DNA from 3 places in the Agrobacterium sp. O3.4 genome. Region 3 is predicted to be linked to each of the others. Evidence: riboswitches for the same ligand, from Rfam matches in the RefSeq annotation. Region 3 holds a riboswitch; each other region holds the start of a gene.

Region 1 (4,216 bases), on a different contig from region 3:
CCGGGCGACCGCATCTGCCTTGTCGGGCGCAACGGCTCGGGTAAATCGACCCTGATGAAGATCGCTGCCGGGCTGGTCGAGGCGCAGTCGGGCGAGGTTTTCCGCCATCCTTCCGCTACCATCCGTTATCTGGAGCAGGCACCGGATTTTGCCGGTTACGATACCGTTCAGGCCTATGCCGAAGCGGGGCTTGGGCCGGGTGATGACCCTTATCGGGTGACGTACCTGCTCGAACATCTCGGCCTGACGGGACAGGAAAATCCGGCAAGCCTTTCCGGTGGCGAAGCGCGGCGTGTGGCGCTTGCCCGCGTCATGGCGCCGGAGCCTGATATTCTGATGCTGGACGAGCCGACCAACCATCTGGACCTGCCCACCATTGAATGGCTTGAAAGCGAATTGCAGCAGACGCGCAGCGCGCTGGTGCTGATTTCGCACGACCGGCGTTTTCTCGAAAAAGTCTCGACCTCGACCGTGTGGCTCGATCGCGGCCAGTCGCGCCGCCTCAATCGCGGCTTTGCCCATTTCGAGGAATGGCGTGACAAGGTGCTGGAAGAGGAAGAGCTGGAGCAGCACAAGCTTGGCAAGGCGATCGAGCGTGAAGAACACTGGATGCGGTACGGCGTGACCGCGCGGCGCAAGCGCAACATGCGCCGCGTCGGTGAACTTCAGGCCATGCGCGCCGAATATCGCGGCCACAAGGGACCGCAGGGCTCCGTGCAGGCCACGGCTTCGGACGTGCGGGAATCCGGCAAGCTGGTCATCGAGGCCGAGGCCATCACCAAGGCTTACGATGAGCGCGTGATCGTCGCGCCGTTTTCGCTCAGGGTGCATCGTGGCGATTGTATCGGTTTCGTCGGGCCGAATGGTGCCGGCAAAACCACACTTTTGAAAATGCTGACCGGCCAGCTTGAGCCCGATAGCGGAACGGTGAAGCTCGGCACCAATCTGGAAATCGCAACGCTTGACCAGAAGCGTGAGGATCTCAATCCCAACGATACGCTGGCGCATTACCTGACTGATGGGCGCGGCGACAATCTGCTGGTCAATGGCGAAGTGAAGCACGTTACGGGTTACATGAAGGATTTCCTGTTCCAGCCGGAACAGGCCCGCACGCCGATCCGCAACCTCTCTGGCGGCGAGCGTGCCCGGCTTATTCTGGCGCGCATTCTGGCGCGGCCGACCAACCTCCTGATCCTCGACGAGCCGACCAACGATCTCGATATCGAAACGCTCGATCTGTTGCAGGAAATCGTTGCGGGTTTTTCCGGCACCGTCATCCTCGTCAGCCACGACCGTGATTTTCTTGACCGTACCGTCACCTCCACCATTGCACCCGCCAATCCGGATCAGCCGGATGGACGCTGGATCGAATATGCCGGCGGTTATTCGGATATGATGGCGCAGCGCAAGGGCGCGGCGGAGGAAAAACGCAAGGCGGAGAAACAGGAAAAGGCGAAGGCCGCACCTTCGACTTCCGCTTCGCAGGAGCCTGCAAAGGCCAAGGGAAAGCTTTCTTTCAAGCAGAAATTCGCACTCGAAAATCTGCCGAAGGAGATGGAAAAAGCGCAGAGCGAAATCGCAAAACGTGAGCAGCGCATGGCTGATCCCGCGCTATTCACCAAGGATCCTGCCACATTCAATACGCTGGCGCAGGAAATGACCAAGCTGCGTGAAAAGCTCGAGACCATGGAAGAAGAATGGCTGGAGCTGGAGATGCTGCGCGAGGAACTGGAAGGCTGAAGGCGATCGTCTTTTGCCGATTGAGTTGTATCCGCCTTTGACAGGGAGGCGGAATTGCCGTTTCCTGTGCGGGTTCGGAGGAGTTCAGAAAATGCGCATGATCTTCGTCAATCTGCCCGTCAAGAATATCGAGACATCCAGAAACTTCTTCACGGCGCTGGGTTTCAGCTTCAATCCAGAATATTCTGACGATCGAACGCTCTGCATGATCGTGGAGGAGAACATCTTCGTGATGCTGCTCCAGGAAGAGCGTTTTCGCGATTTCATCAATGGCGATATTGCCGATGCGAAGAGTAGCACCGAAGTGCTGACCTGCCTGTCCGCCGGAAGCCGCGAGGAAATCGACCGGATGATTGCAACCGCGCTTGCCTCCGGTGGCAGTGGCTGGAAACCCGTTCAGGATCACGGCTTCATGTATGCCGGCAGTTTTCAGGATCCTGATGGTCACGTCTGGGAACTGGTGCATATGACGGCGCAGGGCTGACGACAGCCATCTTGCCAATCGCAGACGGCGGGACTACACCATCATCTTGATCTAACGGGGTGTCTTTTGTGCTTGCGTGCAAAAGGCTGAGAGGCTTGCCAACCCGAAGAACCTGATCCGGTTCATACCGGCGGAGGGATTAGACGGCTTCAAGGCAGGCGGCTATTTCCCTTTTTGTTTTGAGGAGATACCCGTGCGCCGTCGTCTTTTCCTGAATTCCATCGTTGCCGCCTCGCTGTTTCTGCCCGGCCTTGCCGTCGCACAGGACAAGCAGGAACTCACCGTCTACACCTATGAGAGCTTCGTGTCCGAATGGGGACCCGGTCCCAAGGTCAAGGAAGCCTTCGAGAAGGTTTGTGGTTGCACGGTCAATTTTATCGGCGTGGCGGATGGTGTGGCGCTGCTCAACCGCCTGAAACTGGAAGGTGCGGGATCCAGGGCGGATGTCGTCGTTGGTCTCGACACCAACCTCATCGCGGAAGCGAAACAGACCGGCCTTTTCGATGTCAGCGGCATCGATACATCGGCGGCCAAGGTGCCGGGTGGTTATGAGGACGATGTCTTCGTCCCCTATGATTATGGGCACTTCGCGGTCATCTATGACACGCAGACGGTAAAAAATCCGCCGATGAGCCTGAAAGAACTGGTGGACGGCGATCCTTCGCAGAAGATCGCCATTCAGGATCCGCGTACCTCCACGCCGGGGCTTGGGCTACTTCTGTGGGTGAAATCGGTATATGGCGACAAGGCTCCCGAGGCCTGGGCGAAGCTCAGGAAACGCATCCTGACTGTCACGCCGGGCTGGTCGGAATCCTACGGTCTCTTCACCAAGGGTGAGGTGCCGATGGTGCTTTCCTACACCACTTCGCCTGCCTATCACATGGTCGCCGAAAAGACGGATCGCTATCAGGCTGCCTCCTTCTCGGAGGGACATTACATCCAGATCGAAGTGGCCGGCCTTCTCAAAAACGCACCGCACAAGCAATTGGCAAAGCAGTTTCTTGCTTTCACGCTCACATCAGGTTTTCAGGATGCCATTCCCGAAAACAACTGGATGATGCCGGTTGCGGCGACATCGAAGCCTTTGCCCGAGGCGTTTTCCAAACTCGTCGTGCCTGCCAAGACCTTTCTGATGGATCCGGAAGAGGTGGCGAAGAACCGCAAGGCCTGGATCGACGAATGGCTTGTGGCCATGAGCATGAATTGAGGAAAAGGCACGCCCACCCATGATGCTGCGTCGCGATTACCGGCGATCCATTGTTTTCGGAACGGCGGCCTTTGCCGCCGTTTTCCTGTTCATGGCGCTCGCTGTTGCGGCCCTCCTGTCTTTTGATGCCGGCGCATCGGCTGCGGGCATCATGGATACCTATACGCTGCGTATCCTGCGCTTCACGCTTTATCAGGCAATGCTTTCCACCTTCCTGTCCATCGTTCTCGGCCTGCCGGTGGCGCTGGCGCTCGCCCGACGGCGGGATTTTTGGGGAAGGATATGGATTATCAGGCTGATGGCGGTGCCGATGGGGCTGCCGGTCATTGTCGGCGCATTCGGCATTATCGCCATCTGGGGCAGGCAGGGTGTCTTGAATACGGTTCTCGTTTTTGCCGGCGCGGAGCAACCCTTCAGCATTTACGGCCTTTCCGGGATTCTTATCGCCCACGTGTTCTTCAATCTGCCGCTCTGCGTGCGGCTAATGCTGGCCGGGCTGGAGCGCATTCCGGGTGAATATTGGCGCATGGCGGCAAGCCTGGGCATGGGGCCGGTTTCAACTTTCCGCTTCATCGAATGGCCGGCGATTTCGCGGCTTGTTCCCGGTATTGCCGGACTTGTCTTCATGCTGTGCGCCACCAGCTTCACGCTGGTGCTGCTGCTTGGTGGTGGCCCGGCAGCCACGACACTGGAGGTGGCGATCTATCAGGCGCTGCGGTTCGATTTCGATCCGCAGCGGGCGATCGCGCTCTCAGTTTTACAGATTGTCCTTACCGCAATCCTGC
Region 2 (4,216 bases), on a different contig from region 3:
CACGATGTAAAGCGGAATGCGCGGATGCAGCAGCCGGACGGGACGGGAGAGGGAGATCTCTGGCGTGCGGAGATAAAGCATCTCTCCCCGCACACCGCGAAGGCTGAAAATCGTTCCTACCGCCGCAGACCCGGTGCAATCCACCACCCGGGCGAACCGCTGTTCATCCACCGAAACGCCCATATGAAACGGCACACCCATGGCGCAAAGCCGCTCATGCAGCGATTTCAAAGCAAGGCGCGGATCGAGATGTCCCTCGCCCGGGAAGTAAAGTCCGGATCGGAATCGGCCGGCAAGATCAGGCTCCAGAGCGGCGATTTCGCCCTCATCCACCCAGCGATAGCCACTGGTCCGCGATGCGAAACGAGACAGCTCCGCCATGTCGCGGGCAGGCGCGACCACCAGCGTGCCGTTACGGACTACAAGGCCGGGAGCCGCTTCGTCCCACCAGTCAGGCGCCACCTTACCGAGCGTCAGAACCGCCTCTTGAGCACTTTCACGCTCGCACCAAGGCGCCAGCATGCCGCCCGCATAGAACGACGCCCCACGAGAAGGCTCGGAATTGCGCTCCGACACCTCGACAGCAACACCGCTCCGCGCCAGCTCGAAGGCCGCCGTCAATCCGGCGACCCCCGTTCCCTTGACAAGAACGCGCATTTTATTCGGCATTTGCAGGCGTCGGCAGCGGCATATAAAGCTCGCCGCCTTCCTTGAAGCGGGCGGCCATGGCCTCCAGCCCCTCCTTCTGCGCCTCGGCGCGGATATCATGGGAAATCCGCATTGAGCAGAATTTCGGCCCGCACATGGAGCAGAAATGCGCGACCTTGTGCGCCTCCTTCGGCAGGGTCTCATCATGGAAAGACCGCGCCGTATCCGGGTCGAGCGACAGGTTGAACTGATCTTCCCAGCGGAATTCGAACCTTGCGCGCGAAAGCGCATCATCCCGCACCTGTGCCGCCGGATGGCCCTTGGCAAGGTCGGCGGCATGGGCAGCGATCTTGTAGGTGATGACACCGACCTTCACGTCGTTACGGTCAGGCAGGCCGAGATGTTCCTTGGGCGTGACGTAGCAGAGCATCGCGGTGCCGAACCAGCCGATCATCGCCGCACCGATGCCTGACGTAATGTGGTCGTAACCGGGTGCAATATCGGTCGTCAGCGGTCCAAGCGTATAGAAGGGCGCCTCGCCGCAGGTCTTCAGCTGCTTGTCCATGTTTTCCTTGATCTTGTGCATCGGCACATGGCCGGGGCCTTCGATCATCACCTGGCAGTCCTTCGCCCAGGCGATCTGCGTCAGCTCGCCCAACGTCTCCAGCTCGGCGAACTGAGCCGCGTCGTTGGCGTCGGCGATCGAGCCGGGACGCAGACCATCGCCCAGCGAGAAGGAAACGTCATAGGCGCGGCAAATGTCACAAATCTCGTCGAAATGCTCATAAAGAAAGCTCTCGCGATGATGATGCAGACACCACTTGGCCATGATCGACCCACCGCGCGAGACGATGCCGGTAACGCGGTTGACGGTGAGCGGAATGTAATGCAGCCGCACGCCGGCATGGATGGTGAAATAATCCACCCCCTGCTCCGCCTGCTCGATCAGGGTGTCGCGAAACACCTCCCAATTCAGGTCCTCGGCAATACCATTGACCTTCTCCAGCGCCTGATAAAGCGGCACTGTGCCGATCGGCACCGGCGAATTACGGATGATCCATTCGCGGATATTGTGGATGTTGCGCCCGGTCGAAAGGTCCATGACGGTATCCGCGCCCCAGCGGATCGCCCAGACCATCTTCTCCACCTCTTCCGCCATGGAGGAAGTGACGGCAGAATTGCCGATATTGGCGTTGATCTTCACCAGAAAATTGCGGCCGATGATCATCGGTTCAAGTTCCGAATGATTGATATTGGCAGGAATGATGGCCCGACCCGACGCCACTTCCTGCCGAACGAATTCGGCCGTCACGTAGTCAGGGATATGCGCGCCAAAGCTTTCTCCGTCGCGCACCAGCTTCTCCTTGGCCGCCTCGCGCCCGAGATTTTCGCGGATGGCGATGAATTCCATTTCCGGGGTGATGATGCCGGCTCGCGCATAGGCAAGCTGTGTCACCGCTTTGCCGGCAGTCGCCCTGAGTGGCTGGTGGCGCACGGAAAATTCCGGCGTCAGGCGCTCGCCGGTGGCAAAGCCGTTATCCTCCGGCTTGACGTGCCGACCCTCGTAAGCCTCGACATCACCACGTGCCACGACCCAGTCATGACGCAGTCGCGGCAGACCTTTTTCAATCAGAACGGGATGCGTGGGATCGGTATAGGGACCGGAGGAATCATAAACCGTTACCGGCGGTTCGCCTGCCGTCGGGTGGACGGCGATCTCGCGCATCGGCACGCGGATATGCGGATGTAAAATTCCTGGCTTGTGGATTTTCGTGGAGGCCGCATGCGGCCCGGTGGTGACCGACAGCGGGATATTCTTGGCAGCGATATTCATCTTGAGGCTCCAAAGTTTGACAGTGGAGACCCAGTTCGAGCCGGAATGATGGAAAATACCGCCGCCGACAGCGCAATGCACACGCCAGCCGACATCAGGTTTTTGCACCGTCCCTACGCCAGTATGAACTGGATCAGGTTCAACGGGTCACTGCGCATGAAAGCAGAATCTCAGCCCCTTGACGGGACACCCCTGGTGAATGGCCACAGGAAAAAACACCGGCCGCCTTTTGTCAAGGCCGCCGATCAACGCTTGGCAAAGGTGCGGGAATGGCGCATGCTGCCGTTAGTTGTAATTAACCTAACGGTTTAGGTGAATATTATCGTTTGCGACATAACGATAAGCACAAACCTTCCTAATGTTAATTTCATTGGAGATACGTCGGAATGAATGCGACTATTCGTGAAATACTGGCAAAATTCGGCCAGCTTCCCACCCCCGTCGATACGATTGCAGATGAAGCAGATCTTTATGCGGCAGGCCTTTCTTCCTTTGCATCGGTGCAACTGATGCTGGGTATCGAAGAAGCATTCGATATCGAGTTTCCCGACAATCTGCTGAACCGCAAGTCTTTCGCCAGCATCAAGGCCATTGAAGACACCGTTAAGCTCATCCTGGATGGTAAAGAGGCTGCCTGATGAACGTGACCGTAGCGCCGCAGGATGAAACGCTGTCCGCGCGCGCGGGCCGTGTCGCGACCATTGCCGCCAAACATGCGGATGAGGTGGATGTCACCGGCCGCTTCCCGCAGGAAGCTGTCGATGCGCTGCGGCAGGAACGCCTGCTGGGCATCCAGGTCCCCTCCGCCCTCGGCGGTGAAGGCGCATCCCTGCAGCAAATCGCCGATATCTGCGCGCGGATCGGCCAGGCCTGTTCGGCAGCTGCGATGATTTTCGCCATGCATCACATCAAGCTGTCCAGCCTGGTGGAACACGGCGAGGCAAGCGCATGGCATGCGGGCTTCATGCGCCGCATCGCCGGCGAACAGCTTCTGCTCGGCTCCGCCACCACCGAAGGCGGCATTGGCGGCAATCTACGCAATTCCATCTGCGCGATCGAGGTGGATGGCGATAGCTGCCGGCTGGAAAAGGATGCCACCGTCATTTCCTATGGCAGTAATGCCGATGCGATCCTCATCACCTCGCGCGCCCATAAGGACGCCGCGCCTGCCGATCAGGTGATGACGGTTTTCCTGAAAAACCAGTACACGCTCGAAAAGACCCATATCTGGGATACGCTCGGCATGCGCGGCACCTGTTCGGACGGCTTCCTGTTCCGCGGCGAAGCGCCGGCGGCGCAGATTTTCCCGAAGCCCTTCGCGGAAATCGCTGCACAATCCATGCTTGCAAGCTCGCATCTCCTGTGGAGCGCCGTATGGTATGGCATCGCCTCCGACGCGGTGCTGCGCGCGCAATCCTTCGTCAGAGCCGCGGCCCGCAAATCGCCCGGCACCGCCCCTCCCGGCGCGATACGGCTTGCCGAGGTCTCCACCAAGCTGCAGGTGGTGAAATCCAATATCATTGCCGGCATCAAGGCTTATGAGGACACCAAGAGCGATGCCGAAAAGCTGATGTCCATGGCTTTTGCTGTCGCCATGAACAATGTGAAGATCTGCTCTTCGGAAACCATTCTCGAGATCATCGACCACGCCATGCTGGTCTGCGGCATCATGGGCTACAAGAACGGCACGCCCTACAGCCTCGGCCGGCATCTGCGCGACGCGCATTCCGCCCG
Region 3 (4,216 bases):
TGACGGCGCTGGATGAAACCATCAACCGCCTGTGGCTGCGCATCGTTGCGGAAACGGACGAGCACGTCTGGGGCGGCGGCGAGCAGATGTCCTATTTCGACATGCGCGGCCGGTGTTTTCCGCTCTGGACTTCTGAACCCGGCGTCGGCCGCGACAAGACCTCGGAGATCACCTTCAAGGCCGATGTGAGCGGCAAGGCGGGCGGTGATTATTACAACACCAACTACCCGCAGCCGACGTATCTCTCGTCGCGCAAATTCGCCCTGCATGTGGAAACGAGCGCCTATTCGGTGTTCGATTTTCGCAACGGCGATTTCCACGAAATCGAAATATGGGCGATCCCGGAAAAGATCGAGTTCTTCGCGGGCGATGCCTTCACCGATATCGTCTCCGCCCTGTCGCTGCGGTTCGGACGCCAGCCGGAACTGCCGGAATGGGTCTATAACGGCGCGATCATCGGATTAAAGGACGGCGTCAACTCCTTTGCTCGATTGGAGAAAATCCGTGCGGCCGGAACGAAGGTTTCCGGCCTCTGGTGCGAGGACTGGGTGGGCCTGCGCCAAACATCTTTCGGCGCGCGTCTCTTCTGGGACTGGCAGGCCAATGACACCCGCTACCCGCATCTGCGCCAGAAGATCGCCGAGCTGGCCGATCACGACATTCGTTTCCTGGGCTATGTGAACCCCTATCTCTGCGTTGACGGCCGGCTATTCCCGGTCGCCGAGGAAGCCGGTTATTTCGCAACTGGCGCAGACGGCAAGACGGCGCTGGTGGATTTCGGCGAATTCGACTGCGGCGTCGTCGATTTCACCAATCCGGCCGCCGCCGACTGGTTTGCCGAAGAGATCATCGGCAAAAACATGCTGGATTTCGGCCTTTCCGGCTGGATGGCCGATTTTGGCGAATATCTGCCGATCGACATCAACCTTTCCAACGGTGTCGATGCCAAGCTGATGCACAATGCCTGGCCCACCCTCTGGGCCGAGGTTAACGCGAAGGCCGTCGAAAGCCGGGGCAAGACGGGTGAAGCGCTGTTTTTCATGCGCGCCGGCTTCACCGGCGTGCAGGCCCATTGCCCGCTGATCTGGGGCGGCGACCAGTCCGTCGATTTCTCCCGCCACGACGGGCTTGTCACCGTCATCTGCGGCGCGCTCTCCTCCGGCCTGATGGGCAACGCCTATCACCATTCCGACATCGGTGGATACACCAGCCTGTTTGGCAATGTCCGGACAGCGGAACTCATCATGCGGTGGACGGAGATGGCCGCCTTCACGCCTGTCATGCGCACCCATGAGGGCAACCGCCCGCGCGACAATCTCCAGATCGATCAGGACGAAACGGTTCTCGCCCATTTCGCTCGCATGACGGCAATTTACGTCGCGCTCGCCCCCTATCTTAAATCGCTTTCCGCAGAGGCGGCCGAGACAGGTCTGCCGGTGCAACGCCCGCTTTTCCTGCATTTCGAGGATGACCGGCAAACCTACGCCATTCAGGACAGTTATCTCTATGGAGCCGACGTGCTGGTTGCGCCGGTCTGGAAAGCGGGCGAAACGCAGCGCACGCTTTATCTTCCGGGCAATGGCGAATGGGTGCACCTGTGGAGCAGCGCGCGCCATCCCGGCGGGCGCGAAGTCACCATCGAAGCGCCGCTCGGCCAGCCGGCGGTTTTCTATCGTGCCGATAGCCGACATATCGCCCTGTTTGAACAGCTTCGCAGCATCTGAGCCGTTGACAGCCAGCTAAAAAAGCGACAGTTTCCGACGCATTCCGAGGGGAGCACCGAACGGTGCTGAGATGGCGATGAGCCGGACCCTTGAACCTGATCCGGGTCATGCCGGCGTAGGAACGGAAACTGTCGCACCCTTCAGGCGCTGCCCTTTCTCTTCTCCGCTTGGCCATGATCTCCGTGATTGTCACATCTGGAGACTGAATGATGATGCTGAAACCTTCTGTCCTTCGCACATGGTGCGTTTGCGTCTGAGGTCCGGCTCATGCGTGCCACCCATGCATTGAACGGTATCGGTCTCCTGCTGCTTCTGTGGCAGGCAGGCACTTGGCTGTTTGCGCCGCCGCGCTATATCCTGCCGTCGCCCGCCGATGTCGCCGCCGCCTTCTGGCGTCAGCCCGGCTTCCTGTTCGGCCAGGCCATGGTAACGCTTGGCGAAATGGCGCTCGGGCTAGCGGCCGGTGTTACGGCGGGCATTCTCGTCGCGTTTACGATCGCCGCCATCCCGCGTCTTGGCCGCCTCGTCTGGCCCATGGTTCTGGTGCTGCAGGCCTTCCCGGTCTTCGTGCTCGCCCCCATTCTCGTGCTCTGGTTCGGTTTCGGCATGGCCTCGAAAGTGGTGATGACGGCGATCATCATCTTCTTCCCCGTCGCCTCCTCCTTCACCGATGGCCTTAACCGCACGGATCGCGCCATTCTCGACGCCGCCTCGCTGACGGAAGCAAGCCACTGGCAGATCCTCACCCGGCTGCGCGTGCCGCTGGCGCTGCCATCGCTTATTTCCGGGCTGAGGGTCGCCGCACCACTCGCCCCGCTGGGCGCCGTCATCGGCGAATGGGTGGGTGCTTCGGCCGGGCTCGGTTTCGTCATGATCCAGTCAAATGCCCGCATGCAGACCGACACGATGTTTGCCGCCATGGCCATTCTTGCCGTCATGGCGGTGCTGCTGCGGCTCATCGTCGACCGGGCGACCGCCAATCTGGCCCCCTGGGCCAAGGAAACAGAACATACCATTCCTCTCAGATATTTACGGAGACTTTCGGCACCATGAAACGAACGCTTCTTTCCCTCGTCGTCGCGGCAGCAGGCGCATTTGCCCCCATGCAATCACAGGCGGCCGACAAGCTTACCGTATTGCTCGAATGGTTCGTGAACCCCGATCATGCGCCGATGGTGATCGCCAGGGAACGTGGCCTGTTTGCCGACGCCGGGCTGGAGGTGGAACTGGTGCCGCCGGCCGACCCTTCCGCCGTGCCGCGTCTCGTCTCGGCAAAGCAGGCCGATATCGGCGTGCATTACCAGCCGAACCTCTATCTCGATCACGATGCCGGCCTGCCGCTCGTGCGTTTCGGCACACTGGTGGAAACTCCGCTGAACACCGTCACGGTTCTCGCGGATGGGCCGATCAAGAGCCTGAAGGACCTGAAGGGCAAGAAGGTCGGTTTTTCCGTTTCCGGTTTTGAAGATGCGATGCTTAAGCGCATGCTGGAAAAGGACGGCCTGACGAAGGATAATGTCGAACTCATCAACGTCAATTTCTCGCTCTCGCCGTCGCTGATCGCCGGCAAGGTGGATGCAACGCTCGGCGGTTTCCGCAATTTCGAACTGACGCAGATGAAGCTCGAGGGGCACGAGGGCCGTTCCTTCTTCCCGGAAGAACATGGTGTGCCGGCCTATGACGAGCTGATCTTCGTCACCCATCGCGATCTCGCAAAAGACAACCGCCTGCCGCGTTTCCTCTCTGCCGTGGAGCAGGCCGCGATCTTCATCACCAATCACCCGCAGGACTCCTGGCAGCTTTTCATCAAAGCCTATCCGAACCTTGACGATGCGCTGAACAAGCAGGCCTTCTTCGACACGCTACCGCGTTTCGCCAAACGTCCCGCCGCTCTCGACCGCGCGCGCTACGACCGCTTCGGCGCCTTCATGCAGGAGATGCAGCTGATCAAGCAGGCACCGAAGGCAGACGATATCGCCGTGGAGCTGCAGCAGCCATGACGACGAATTTCCCGACAGCGGCAAAAGCCGCCGAGATTCTGGAGCGGGTGCGCAAGACGCGCCCGCGCGTACACTGCCTGATGAACACCGTGGTGCAGAAATTCACCGCCGACGGCATCACCGTCGTCGGCGGCATTCCCTCGATGACCACCTCGCTCGAGGAAATCGAGAGCTTCGTCACCAAGGCGGATGCATTGACCGTCAATCTCGGCACGCTGGATGCCGAGCGGCGCAAGGTCATCCGGCTGGCGATCGAGATCGCCAATGCATCCGGCAAGCCGTGGATCGTCGACCCCGTCCATTGCGATTATTCGCCATCCCGTCTGGAGTTTGCCCGCGAACTCATCGCACTTTCCCCGACGATCGTGCGCGGTAACCGCGCCGAAATGAGCCTGATCGGCGATGTGCCCGACGCGGTGCGGATCGAAACAGGGCCGGTCGATCATCTCCGCGACACGACCCGTGGCGTCAGGATCGTCAACGGTCATCCAT

What was found. A riboswitch is a leader RNA that binds a small molecule or an ion and turns the genes downstream of it on or off. The one in region 3 is predicted to bind thiamine pyrophosphate.
Region 1: it holds a riboswitch for thiamine pyrophosphate, as region 3 does, so the genes downstream of both, thiB (thiamine ABC transporter substrate binding subunit) here and M0412_RS16610 (ABC transporter permease) in region 3, are expected to answer to the same signal.
Region 2: it holds a riboswitch for thiamine pyrophosphate, as region 3 does, so the genes downstream of both, thiC (phosphomethylpyrimidine synthase ThiC) here and M0412_RS16610 (ABC transporter permease) in region 3, are expected to answer to the same signal.

What each region holds. Positions count from the first base shown of each region.
Region 1 covers NZ_JALPZP010000003.1:178,693-182,908, reverse strand. Annotated here, with positions in the region: gene M0412_RS18105 (ABC-F family ATP-binding cassette domain-containing protein) at 1-1,740, shown strand, start outside; gene M0412_RS18100 (VOC family protein) at 1,832-2,224, shown strand; TPP riboswitch at 2,270-2,380, shown strand; gene thiB (thiamine ABC transporter substrate binding subunit) at 2,418-3,431, shown strand; gene thiP (thiamine/thiamine pyrophosphate ABC transporter permease ThiP) at 3,451-4,216, shown strand, end outside.
Region 2 covers NZ_JALPZP010000003.1:20,053-24,268, forward strand. Annotated here, with positions in the region: gene thiO (glycine oxidase ThiO) at 1-657, opposite strand, end outside; gene thiC (phosphomethylpyrimidine synthase ThiC) at 659-2,482, opposite strand; TPP riboswitch at 2,575-2,686, opposite strand; gene M0412_RS17385 (acyl carrier protein) at 2,869-3,120, shown strand; gene M0412_RS17390 (acyl-CoA dehydrogenase family protein) at 3,120-4,216, shown strand, end outside.
Region 3 covers NZ_JALPZP010000002.1:838,188-842,403, reverse strand. Annotated here, with positions in the region: gene M0412_RS16615 (alpha-glucosidase) at 1-1,724, shown strand, start outside; TPP riboswitch at 1,761-1,863, shown strand; gene M0412_RS16610 (ABC transporter permease) at 1,992-2,777, shown strand; gene M0412_RS16605 (ABC transporter substrate-binding protein) at 2,774-3,724, shown strand; gene M0412_RS16600 (hydroxyethylthiazole kinase) at 3,721-4,216, shown strand, end outside.